4 regions of the Kitasatospora sp. NPDC087315 genome follow, and region 1 is predicted to be linked to each of the others. Evidence: riboswitches for the same ligand, from Rfam matches in the RefSeq annotation. Region 1 holds a riboswitch; each other region holds the start of a gene.
What was found. Region 1 has a riboswitch for cyclic di-AMP ahead of ACIO5D_RS07020 (transglycosylase family protein). Riboswitches for the same ligand answer to the same signal wherever they lie in the genome.
Positions count from the first base shown of each region.

Region 1 (2,858 bases):
TCCAGGTCGAGCATGGCCTGGTCGATCAGGCGCTGCTCGGTGGCGTCGTAGCCGACCAGCTCCGGGCCGATCTGCTCGATGACGGCCAGAACGGCCTTCTCCACGCCCTTGCCGAAGTAGCGGTTCTTGTCACCGTCGCGAAGCTCCAGCGCCTCGAAGGCGCCGGTCGAGGCACCCGACGGGACAGCGGCACGGCCGGTGCTGCCGTCGTCGAGGCCGACCTCGACCTCGACCGTGGGGTTCCCACGCGAGTCGAGAATCTCACGGGCTACGACGACATCGATGGACGGCACGAGGCATCTCCTAGCGGAAGCAGGGGTCCGGCTGACGGTGATGATGTCGGCGGGACGATTGCGGAGTCGTTACGACCAGAGCCTAACCGCACGGGCTCTCAGGGCCACGCTGACCTCGGTCCCGTCTCAGCGTGTGGCCTGCCTACCCACCGGTAGTTCACCTGGTTGCCCCATGGACGGGGCCGGAAGCGGGCGAAGGGGGCCGAATCCGGCCCCCTTCGCCCGCTGTCGCCCGGTGCGGGACTCAGCCGAGGGTGAGCACCTGGCCGGGGACGATCAGGTTCGGGTTGCCGCCGACGGTGCCGCGGTTGCCGTCGTACAGCGCCTGCCAGCCGCCGGAGACGCCCTGGGCGGCGGCGATGGTGGACAGCGTGTCGCCGGACTGGACGGTGTAGCCGTGACCGCTCTTCGGCGCGGCGGCCGGGGCGCTCTGGGCGGCCGCCGGGCGGAAGTCCTGGCTCGCGGCCTGGCCGGCGTACTGCTGGTAGACGCTCTGGTGGCTGGTCCAGTACCAGGCACCGTTGTTCTGGTACCAGTACACCTTCGCGTCGGCGTCCCAGCCGGCCTTGCCGGAGAAGCCCGGGGCCTGGGTGTTCTGCTGCGCGGGCTGGGCGGGCTTCGCGGCCGGCTGCGGGGCCTGCTGCTGGACGGGCTTCTGCGCGGGCTTCTGGGCCTGCTGCTGAACCGGCTTCGGCTGGGCCGGCTTCGGCGCGGCGGGCTTGGCGACGGAGGTGTCGACCGCGGCCGGGGCGCCGCCCTTGGTCAGGCCGGCCTTCTGGGAGCAGACCGGCCAGGCGCCCGGCCCCTGCGAGGCGAGGACCTTCTCCGCGACCGAGATCTGCTGGGCCTTGCTGGCCTGGTTGGCCTGCGCGGCGTACGCGTTGCCGCCGTACGCCTTCCAGGTGCTGGAGGTGAACTGCAGGCCGCCGTAGAAGCCGTTGCCCGTGTTGATGCTCCAGTTGCCGCCGCTCTCGCACTGGGCGACCGCGTCCCAGGTGGAGGCGGGCGCGGCCGAGGCACCGGAGGCGGTGAGGAGCGGCATCGCGAGTCCGACGCCGGCCACACCGGCGACGGCGATGGCCTTCTCGGCCTGGGTACGACGACGGTGACGGCCAGTTCCAACGAACAGCATGAAGATGTCCCTCTCCGCACGCCTGCGAGGTGAGCTGTCGGGTTCGGACCGGGAGGTGGCCCGGCCGCGTCACGCGGAACGTCTCGGCCCGCGCGGGCGGCTTCACCCCAAGCCGTGGGGGACGGCAACAAACCTGGTTCCCCCGCCCCTGCCCAAGGGTTCTGGTCGATTTCCCGTGACGCGGCGGGCAGGATTCGGCGTCCCGCGCACGAGGTCCGCAGCAGCGGACTCCAGGGAGGTTAGACAGATCATCACATCAATCACAAGCTCATATCGCCCACATCACACAGAAATTACGGCCCGTGGTCATACGCCTACCAACCGAGGTGCTATGTCCGGTTTAATGGTGATTCAGGCCACGTGGAGCGGGTCGACGGCACCCGACTGACGCGCCGGAAACCTCAGTCGACGGTCTCGGACGACGGCCTCTCCGGGGTGAATTCGACCGGCAGTTCACGAAGTCCACGCATGATCAGACCACCGCGCCACCGCAGATTCTCCGGGCTTTCGGCTAGCCGCAGATCGGGCAGCCGGGAGAGCAGCGTGGCCAGTGCGGCCCGGCCCTCCAACCGGGCCAGCGGGGCGCCGATGCAGTAGTGGATGCCGTGCCCGAAGCCGAGGTGCGGGTTGTCCGTCCGGGCCAGGTCGAGGGTGTTCTCGTCGGAGAACCGCGCCGGGTCCCGGTCCGCCGCCGCGAGCACCACCAGCACCGGGTCACCGACCGGGATGTCCACCCCGCCGATGGCCAGCGGGGTGGTGGCGAACCGCCAGGTGGCCAGCTCCACCGGGCCGTCGTAGCGCAGGAGTTCCTCGATGCCGGTCTCCAGCAGCGCGGTCTCGCCGCGGACGATCGAGTCCTGCAGCAGGGCCCGCTGGCCGGGGTTGCGCAGCAGCGCGTAGGTGCCGTTGCCGATCAGGTTGACGGTCGTCTCGAAGCCGGCGAAGAGCAGGATGAAGGCCATCGCCGCGGCCTCGTTCTCGGTCAGGTGCTCGCCGTGGTCACTGGCCCGGATCAGACCGGAGATCAGGTCGTCGCCGAGGTCGGCCCGCTTGCGGTGGATCAGCTCCAGCAGATACGCCCGCATCTTCCGTACCGCGCGCCCGACGCCACCGCGCTGACCGCCGCCGTGGCGGATCATCATGCCCGCCCAGTCCCGGAAGTCGTCCTGGTCCTCGGACGGCACGCCGAGCAGGTCGCAGATCGCGTAGATGGGCAGCGGGAAGGCGAACTCGTGGATCAGGTCCGCCGAGCCGCGCTCCGCGAAGCCGTCGATCAGCCGGTCGGTGAGCTGCTGCACCCGCGGCTCGAACTCGGCCACCCGGCGCGGCGTGAACGCCTTCGACACCAGCCGGCGCAGCCGGGTGTGGTCCGGCGGGTCGATGTTCAGCAGGTGCGTCATCAGATCGGCCTGCCGCTCCCCCGGAATGCCCAC
Region 1 covers NZ_JBIUYD010000004.1:7,940-10,797, forward strand. The annotation lists gene eno (phosphopyruvate hydratase) at 1-293, opposite strand, end outside; gene ACIO5D_RS07020 (transglycosylase family protein) at 538-1,425, opposite strand; cyclic di-AMP (ydaO/yuaA leader) riboswitch at 1,431-1,602, opposite strand; gene ACIO5D_RS07025 (cytochrome P450) at 1,827-2,858, opposite strand, start outside.

Region 2 (2,858 bases), on a different contig from region 1:
ACGTCTCGGTGGTCGGCTTCGACGACTCGCCGCTGATTGCCTTCACCGAGCCGCCGCTCACCACCATCCGCCAGCCGGTCGAGGCGATGGCCACCGCCGCCGTCGACGCTCTGCTGGAGGAGGTCGGTGCGAACGCCGCCCAGCGCGGGGAGTTCATGTTCCAGCCGGAGCTGGTGATGCGCGGCTCCACCGGGGCCTGCCCGCGGTGAACCGGTGCCGGGGCCCCCGGGGAGCGAACGCTCCCCGGGGGCCCCGGCCGTGCCGCGCTCAGCCCTCCTGGACGGTGGGGCGCTCCTGGTTCACCCGTTGTCCGTCGGCGGCGTCGCCGGTCCGGGTCCCGGTGCGCCGGCCCCGGGCGAGGTGGTCGCGCGGGACCAGTTCGACGGCGTCCTGCGGGTTCGTGGTGCCGGAGAGCGTCATCGCGTCGATGGCGAGATCGGCGTCGAGCGTGACGGTGACCTGGGCCATGTGACTCCTCCTCGGGTACGGAGCAGCAGCATGCCCTGCCGGCGCCCGCGTTGACCACCGGTGGCCCCGCCGGTACCCGGCCGGTGCGCGACGGCCGGGGGAGACAGGCCGAGGCCCCCGGGGAGAGCGACCAGACTCTCCCCGGGGGCCTCGGGGTCGGGGGCGTGCCGGGCACGCCCGGCGGGTCAGACCCGGCCGGCGAAGTCCGGGGCCCAGTTGGCGACGGTCTGGGTCCGCACGCCCGAGCTCGGGTTGGCGGCCTCGACGTACTTCCCGCCGCCGATGTAGATCGCGACGTGGTAGACGCCGGAGTCCTTGCCGTTGTTGGACCAGAACAGCAGGTCGCCCGGGAGCAGGCTGTCCAGCGAGACGTGGGTGCTGGCGGCGGCCTGGTCGGCGGCGACGCGCGGGACGGAGACGCCCGCGGCGCGCAGCGCGGCCTGGGTCAGACCGGAGCAGTCCCAGCCGCCGTTGCCGGTGCCGCCGTAGATGTAGGCCTGACCGACCTTCGACTGGGCGAAGGAGACGGCGGCGGCCATGCTGCCGGTGGCGGTCTGCGCCGGGGCCTGGGTCTGCGCCGGGGCGGCGGGCTTGGCGACCGGCTTGGCGGCGGGCTTGGCGGCGGGGGCCTGCGCGGCCGGGGTCTGCGCGGCCGGGGTCTGTGCGGCCGGGGTCTGTGCCTGGGTCTGCGCGGCCGGCTTGCCGGTGGAGGCGCCGGTGGCGCCCTGGCCGGACTGCTGGGCCTGGCCGCCCTTGCCCAGGGCGAGCTGCTGGCCCGGGTAGATGACGTGCGGACCCTGGGTCAGGGTGCCGCGGTTCAGCTCGTACAGCCGCTCCCAGCCGCCCTGGACGTTGTTCTTGTCGGCGATGGAGGAGAGCCAGTCGCCCGCGATGACGGTGTAGTCGGTCGGCTGGGCCTGGCTGCCGCCCTTGGCCTGGGCGGAGTCGGCGGGGGCCTGGCTCTTCGCCGGGGCCGGGGTCTGCGCGGGGGCCTGCGGGGCGGGCTTCGGCGCGGGGGTGGCGGCCGGGGCGGCCGGCTTGGTGGCGGCCGGCTTCGCGGCGGCCGAGGTGTCGACGGCGGCCGGGGTGCCGCCCTTGGTCAGGCCGGCCTTGACGGAGCAGACGGGCCAGGCGCCGGGGCCCTGCGAGGCGAGGACCTTCTCGGCGACCGCGATCTGCTGGTCCTTGGTGGCCAGGTGGGCCTGCGAGGCGTACGCGGTACCGCCGAAGGCGGCCCAGGTGCTGGAGGTGAACTGCAGGCCGCCGTAGAAGCCGTTGCCGGTGTTGATGGCCCAGTTGCCACCGCTCTCGCACTGGGCGACCTTGTCCCAGGTGGCGACCGGGGCGGCGGAGGCGGTGCCGGTGGTGAGGCACGGGACGGTCAGGCCGACACCCGCGACGCCGACGGCGGCGATCAGGCGGCGGGCGCGACGGGGCAGACTGGTGCCGTTGACGGGCAGCATGAAGACGCGATCCTCTCCCACGCCTGCGAGGTGAGCTGTCGGATTCGGGCTGGAGTTGCCCGGCCGCGCCGTGGCGCGGCTTCACCCCTAGCCCTGAACCGGTTTCGGGAACCGGTCCGGGGCGACTTACCTGTGGGTCCCCCGCTCCTGCCGTGGTGCGTTTCTGCGCTGCCAGCACAACCGACGGCAGGACTCGGCGTTGCGGATGGGCTGGGTTCGTGTAGCCACGAACGGGGAGCACGTTAAGCAGACTCCCGTTCAAACCGCAAACATGTGTGATGCCCGTCACGGTTTACGGGTGAGGGGTTGATTGGCTGTCCACCATGATCAGAAATGACCGATTTTCGGCAACGCCCCTGCGGCCGGACCCAACTGCCTGTGCTTCAGGACGTCAGTACCGACGCGGCCGTCCGGCGGGAGGGCTGCGCGGTGATGGCCAAGGACGAGGACCCGCGTGCCGGGCGCCCGACCGTCAGGCCTCGGGGGGTGCACCGCCGGGCAAAACGCCGCAGAGTGGACATATCGCCCGAACGGCCCCGAACTCCCGTACGCCGCCGGACGATGCTGCGCTGGCCGGCGGTCGGCACGGTGTTCGCCGCGGTCGGCGGCGAGGAGATCCTGCGGCGCTCGCTGACCGGGCGGACGCAGCCCGTCGCGGCCACCGGCATGCCCGGTATGCCCGTGGCCCCGGACGGCCCCACCGACGCCGCCGCGGCCCCCGCCGAGGGCGCGGGCATGGACCACCGGCCCGCCGGGCCGCCGCCCGTCGGCACCTCCGGGGCCGGGCCCGCCGCCGCACCGACCGTCGACCTGGCCGGCCGCCGCTGGTCCGACCCGGCCGGCTGGGGCGGTGCGGTACCCGGCCCGCGGAGCGCCGTCCGGATCGCCGACCGGGTGCTCCTCGACACCGATGCCACCGTGGGCTCG
Region 2 covers NZ_JBIUYD010000002.1:14,625-17,482, reverse strand. The annotation lists gene ACIO5D_RS02970 (LacI family DNA-binding transcriptional regulator) at 1-209, shown strand, start outside; gene ACIO5D_RS02965 (hypothetical protein) at 268-468, opposite strand; gene ACIO5D_RS02960 (transglycosylase family protein) at 654-1,952, opposite strand; cyclic di-AMP (ydaO/yuaA leader) riboswitch at 1,939-2,109, opposite strand; gene ACIO5D_RS02955 (hypothetical protein) at 2,493-2,858, shown strand, end outside.
Region 2: linked by a shared signal. The riboswitch ahead of ACIO5D_RS02960 (transglycosylase family protein) and the one ahead of ACIO5D_RS07020 (transglycosylase family protein) in region 1 are both predicted to bind cyclic di-AMP.

Region 3 (2,858 bases), on a different contig from region 1:
GCCAGCATCAGGACGGTGACCGGGATCAGGGACAGCCCGGAGACCAGCGGGGAGAACCCGGAGACCGTCTGCAACTGCACCACCAGGAGGAAGAACACTCCGCTGAAGGCCGCGTACACGCAGAGGGTGACCAGGTTCACCGCGGTGAACAGCCGGGAGGAGAAGAGGCCGAGCGGCAGCATCGGCTCCGGGCTGCGGCGCTCCACCGAGACGAAGGCCGCCCCCAGCAGCAGGCCGGCCACGCCGGTCACCCAGACGGACGCGGACACCCCTCCACCGGCCGCCGTCAGCGCGTAGGTGATCGCGCCCAGGGTCAGGGCGGCGAGCAGTGCGCCGAGGACGTCGAACCGGCCGGTCGCACTCTCGTCCCGGCTCTCCGGCACATGCCGGGCCGCCACCGCGACCACCAGGACGGCGAGCGGGACGTTCAGCAGGAAGATCCACCGCCAGCCGGGGCCGTCCACCAGCCAGCCGCCGAGGAACGGCCCGACCGCGGCCGACACCCCGCCGAGGCCGGACCAGAGGCCGACCGCCGCCGAGCGGTCGTCCGGGTGGAAGACGGCCTGGAGCATCGCCAGTGAGCCGGGGGTGAGCAGGGCGCCGCCGATGCCCTGCACGGCGCGGGCGATGACCAGCACGCCGATGGTGGGCGCGGCGGCGCAGGCCGCCGAGGCGACGGCGAACCAGACCACGCCGATCAGGAACACCCGGCGGCGGCCGTAGCGGTCGCCGAGCGCGCCGCCGAGCAGGATCAGCCCGGCCAGGGTCAGCAGATAGGCGTTGAGCGTCCATTGCAGGGCGGCGAGGGGGGCGCCCAGATCGGCGCCGATCCGGGGCAGGGCGACGTTCACCACGGTGCCGTCGAGCATCGCCATGCTGGAGCCGAGCACCGTCGCCAGTAGTACCCAGCGACCCTGCGCGGTGCCCAGGCGCAGGGTGCCGGCCTCGGAGGTGGCCACCGCCCGATCGTGCGCCCCGCGGGCCGACGTGACAAGGGTCACCGGGGGGTGTGTCGGCGAATGGCATTCCGTAGGTGATCGCGTGCGTACTGACGCGGATATCGGCGGAGTGTCGCCGGGCGGTCGCTCCAGGTCAATGGATTGTGTGCGTACCGTGCAGCCGATCATTCGGAGTGTCACGACGCCTCGGGGCTTTGTGGTGACTTCACGTGATCGACATTGCTTAGCCCGTACGGATGGGTTTTAGTTCAGCGACCGCCCGGCCACGGCCCGGGCGGCCACCGGGTGGAACGCCTAGTCCTGCCGCTGCCCGGTGGTGCGAACTGAACTCTGTACGGCAGGAGCGGGGGACCCAAAGGTAAGTCGCCGGACCGGAATTCACGGTCCGGCTTGGGGTGAAGCCGCATTGCGGCCGGGCAACTCCAGCCCGAACCCGACAGCTCACCTCGTAGGCGTCGGAGAGGAAATCTTCCATGCCCGCACAGGCTCGTCGTATCGCCCTGCCCCGCGCCGCCCGCATCGGTATCGCCACCGCCGTCACCGGCGCCGCTTTCGCCCTTCCGCTGGTGACCGCGATCAGCGCCCAGGCCCACACCGCGCCGGCCGCGAAGCCCCGGCAGAGCAACTCCTCGACCGCCGACGCCGCCCCGGCCGCCGCCCCGCAGCAGGCCGCCCCGGCCGCCGCGCCGGTCGAGCAGAGCTACCAGGTCGTCGGCGGGGACACCCTGTCGAAGATCGCCGACGCCAAGCAGGTCGAGGGTGGCTGGCAGGCGCTGTACGAGCAGAACCGCTCGGTCGTCGGTGCCAACCCGAACCTGATCTTCCCGGGCCAGAAGCTCGCGCTCGGCGCCAAGGCCGCCGCTCCGGCCGAGGCCGCCAAGCCGGCCGCCCCGGTTGCTCCGGCCGCTCCGGCCGCCGCGCCGAAGCCGGTTCAGACCGCCAAGCCGGTCAAGCCCGCCCCGCAGACCCCGGTCCAGACCAAGATCGAGGTCGCCAAGCCCGCCACCCCGGCCCCGGTTACCGTGGCCGGCGTCGCCAGCTACGTCTCCCCGGTCGCCAGCCCGAAGCTCGGCACCGCCTACGGCGTGGCCGGCTCGATGTGGTCCTCCGGCCACCACACCGGCGCCGACTTCGTCGTCTCCACCGGCACCCCGCTGCGCGCCGTCGCGGGCGGCACCGTGGTGAAGGCCGGCAACGGCGGCGCCTACGGCAACGAGGTCGAGATCAAGCTCGCCGACGGCAAGTACGCCCAGTACGCGCACCTGTCCTCGATCGGCGTCAGGATCGGCCAGACCGTCACCGCCGGCCAGCAGATCGGCCTTTCGGGCGCGACCGGCAACGTGACCGGCCCGCACCTGCACTTCGAGATCCGCACCGGTGCGGGGTACGGCACGGACGTCAACCCGATCGCCTACCTGCGGGCGCACGGCGTCGCCATCTGATCGGGCATCAGAACCACCGCTGGGTGCGGGGCGTACGGCCACTCGGGATGGTCATGTCGGGTGACCGCTCGACCGGGTGATCGCCGCACCGACAGTGGCACCCTGGGCGCGGGACACGCCCAGTCGGCCGGCCCGGCTCGCGAGAAATCCTCTCGCGAGCCGGGCCGGCCGTTTTCGTTTTACGTGACGCCAAGGGAAGTTGACGTCTGGTCAGCCCAGTTGACCGGTGGCCTGGTTCAGATCCGGTGGGCGGGCAGCGCGCGGTGTGCGGCGGTCAGCAGCTGGTGTACCCGGTGGCCGAACTCGTCCGCGTCCCGGGCGGGTTCGGGGAAGACCAGACGGACGTCGCGATGGCCGTGCGGGTGGTCCAGGCGCAGCACCAGGCCGTACCGGTCGAGGGCCAGCGGGCGGATCCCGGGCCGCTCGGTGAGTAGGTCCGGGTCGAGCAGGCGGGTGA
Region 3 covers NZ_JBIUYD010000030.1:37,303-40,160, forward strand. The annotation lists gene ACIO5D_RS32960 (MFS transporter) at 1-875, opposite strand, end outside; cyclic di-AMP (ydaO/yuaA leader) riboswitch at 1,271-1,429, shown strand; gene ACIO5D_RS32965 (peptidoglycan DD-metalloendopeptidase family protein) at 1,433-2,401, shown strand; gene ACIO5D_RS32970 (DUF2470 domain-containing protein) at 2,638-2,858, opposite strand, start outside.
Region 3: linked by a shared signal. The riboswitch ahead of ACIO5D_RS32965 (peptidoglycan DD-metalloendopeptidase family protein) and the one ahead of ACIO5D_RS07020 (transglycosylase family protein) in region 1 are both predicted to bind cyclic di-AMP.

Region 4 (2,858 bases), on a different contig from region 1:
TGTTCGACGGGCAGGACCTGGACGTGCCGGTGATCATGGCGCCGCCGCGCGGGGTGCGGGTGCGCTTCAGCCGGACCGGGGAGACGGCGGACGAGCTGATCCGCCGTCTGGTGCGGGCCGAGCCGCAGGGCCGTCCGGTGGTGGTGGTCTCCACCGACCGGGAGGTCGCGGAGGGCGTGCGCAAGGCGGGCGCGCGCCCCGTCGCCTCCGTCCTGCTGCTGAACCGGCTGGCCCGGCCCTGATGCCGGAGGGACCGGAGTGACCGCTGGTCAGCGCCCGGTTTGCGGCAGTGTGTGGATCCCGTGAAGTCAGGCCGCCGGTGGAGGTTCACGCCATCGGGGGAGTGGCGGAAAGCGTGGATCTTCACTAGGGTCTGGCGTCAAACCTATTTTCCGGATCCTCACTCAAACGGGTGAGTCCGTTGGAAGAAGGAACCGATCACTTTGGCCTCCCACCGCCGTCCCAAGCAGCCGAGCCGCGCGCGGGTCTCCGTGCTCACCGCTGCCGCTGCGACCGCGGTCGCCCTCTCCGCCCAGGTCGGCGCCCACGCCGCGCCCTCCCCCAAGAAGGAGGACGTGAAGGCGCAGATCGACCAGCTGAACGAGGAGCAGGAGCAGGCGGCCGAGAAGTACAACGGCGCCAAGGAGCGGGCCGACCAGCTGCGCAAGCAGGCGGACCAGCTCCAGGACCAGGTGGCCCGCGGCCAGGACCAGATGACGCAGCTTCAGGCCGGGCTGGCCGAGGTGGCGGGCGAGCAGTACCGCACCGGCGGCATCGACCCGTCCGTGCAGCTGATGCTCTCCTCCGACCCGTCGGGTTACCTGGACAAGGCCTCCAGCGTCCAGCAGGCCAGCTCCAGCCAGTCCGAGGCGCTCAAGGGCCTGCAGGACCAGCAGCGCCGCCTGGACCAGCAGAAGGCCGAGGCGGCCGCCGTCCTCGCCTCCCTGGACAGCACCACCAAGGATCTGAACCAGGCCAAGGCGGACGTCAACCAGAAGCTCAAGGAGGCCCAGACGCTGCTGAACTCGCTCAGCGCGGCCGACCGGGCCGCCCTGAAGGCGCAGCAGCAGCAGGACGACCGGGCCTCGCGCGGCAGCGAGCGCACCGACCTGAGCAGCCTGCCGCAGGCCGGCGGGTACGCCGGGGTGGCCGTCGCCAAGGCGATGAGCAAGCAGGGCTCGCCGTACGTCTGGGGTGCCATCGGGCCGAGCACCTTCGACTGCTCCGGTCTGATGGTCTGGGCGTACAAGCAGGCCAATGTCTCGTTGCCGCGCACCTCGCAGGCGCAGGCCGGCGTCGGCACCCGGGTCCCCTCGCTGGACCAGGCGCAGCCCGGTGACCTGATCATCTACCGCGACGACCGCAGCCATGTCGCGATGTACATCGGCAACGGCATGGTGGTGCACGCGCCGCACACCGGTGACGTGGTGAAGGTGATGAAGGCCGACGCGATGAAGATCAACGCCATCCGCCGGGTCTGACGGTTCGTCGATTGGGGGCAGAAGCCCCCGATCCAGACATTCCCTGATAGGTCGACACGCCCGGCCGGGCCGGCCCGCTGCTGTGATGTGGGACACGCCCCGGTCGGGCGCTCTCGACCCGCATTGTGAGTAATGATCAGCCCCGCGTGCGGTTGTGATCACATTCGGTCATATTCACAAATGAACTTGGGTATTCTTCCGTCTTTTTTCTGACAAGGATTTGAACGGATCACGGTTCTGTTACTAGGGTCATGCCTCGAACCACCGTGCAGTCGATCACCCATCCCGGGTGACGGCGGGGGTTACCGTCGAGTTCGTGAAGCAGCGGGGCAGGTGACTGCCCGACGGGGAGTCCAGCAGTCGGGGACGCTGTGGAGCGGAGCCGGGGAACCAAGTTCCTCCGGGGTGAATCGGCGCCAGGTCGACCGGTGGAACGGTCGGTGAGGCGCCGTAGGGCACGCTTCCGGCCCGAACCCGTCAGCTCACCCGGTAGGCGGACGTAGGAAGAAGGAGTCCGCCTTCGTGGCGTCCCATCGTCGTCCCAAGCCCGCCGGCCGTGCCCGCGTCTCCATCCTGACCGCGGCCGCCGCAGCGGCCGTGGCCCTCTCCGCGCAGTCGGGCGCGCACGCCGACCCGACGCCGACCAAGGATCAGGTCAAGGAGCAGGTCGACAAGCTCAACGAGCAGGCCGAGGTCGCCACCGAGCAGTACAACGGCGCCCAGGCCAAGCAGCAGGAGCTGCAGAAGCAGGTCGGCGAGCTCCAGGACAAGGTGGCCCGCCAGCAGTCGCAGGTGACCGATCTGCAGGGCGGCCTCGCCGAGATCGCCGGCGAGCAGTACCGCAACGGCGGCATATCGCCGACCGTTCAGCTGATGCTCTCCTCCAGCCCGGACAACTTCCTCACCCAGGCCGGCACCCTGACGCAGGCCGGCAGCTCGCAGTCGGGCCAGCTGAAGGAGCTCCAGGAGCAGCAGCGCAGGCTCGACCAGGACCGCACCGAGGCCCAGAACAAGCTCGGCGAGCTGGAGGCCACCACCCAGCAGCTGAAGGCGTCCAAGGAGGAGATCCAGGGCAAGCTGGCCAAGGCCCAGGAACTGCTCAACACGCTGACCGAGCAGGAGCGCGAGGCGCTGCGCGCGGCCGAGGAGAAGGCCGCCGCCGAGGCCAAGGCCAAGGCGGACGCCGCCAAGGCGACCGCGAAGGCCGAGGCCGACCGGGCATCCCGCGACAACGGCCGCGGCGACCTGGGCACCCCGTCCTCCTCGCCCGTCACCAAGCCGTCGGCGTCGTCCACGCCGTCCACGTCGTCCGCGCCCAGCGCCCCGGCCGCCAACGGCTCGCGGGCCGCCGCCGCGATCGCGGCCGCCGAGAGCAAG
Region 4 covers NZ_JBIUYD010000009.1:9,472-12,329, forward strand. The annotation lists gene ACIO5D_RS14500 (NYN domain-containing protein) at 1-242, shown strand, start outside; gene ACIO5D_RS14505 (NlpC/P60 family protein) at 444-1,481, shown strand; cyclic di-AMP (ydaO/yuaA leader) riboswitch at 1,839-1,993, shown strand; gene ACIO5D_RS14510 (NlpC/P60 family protein) at 2,004-2,858, shown strand, end outside.
Region 4: linked by a shared signal. The riboswitch ahead of ACIO5D_RS14510 (NlpC/P60 family protein) and the one ahead of ACIO5D_RS07020 (transglycosylase family protein) in region 1 are both predicted to bind cyclic di-AMP.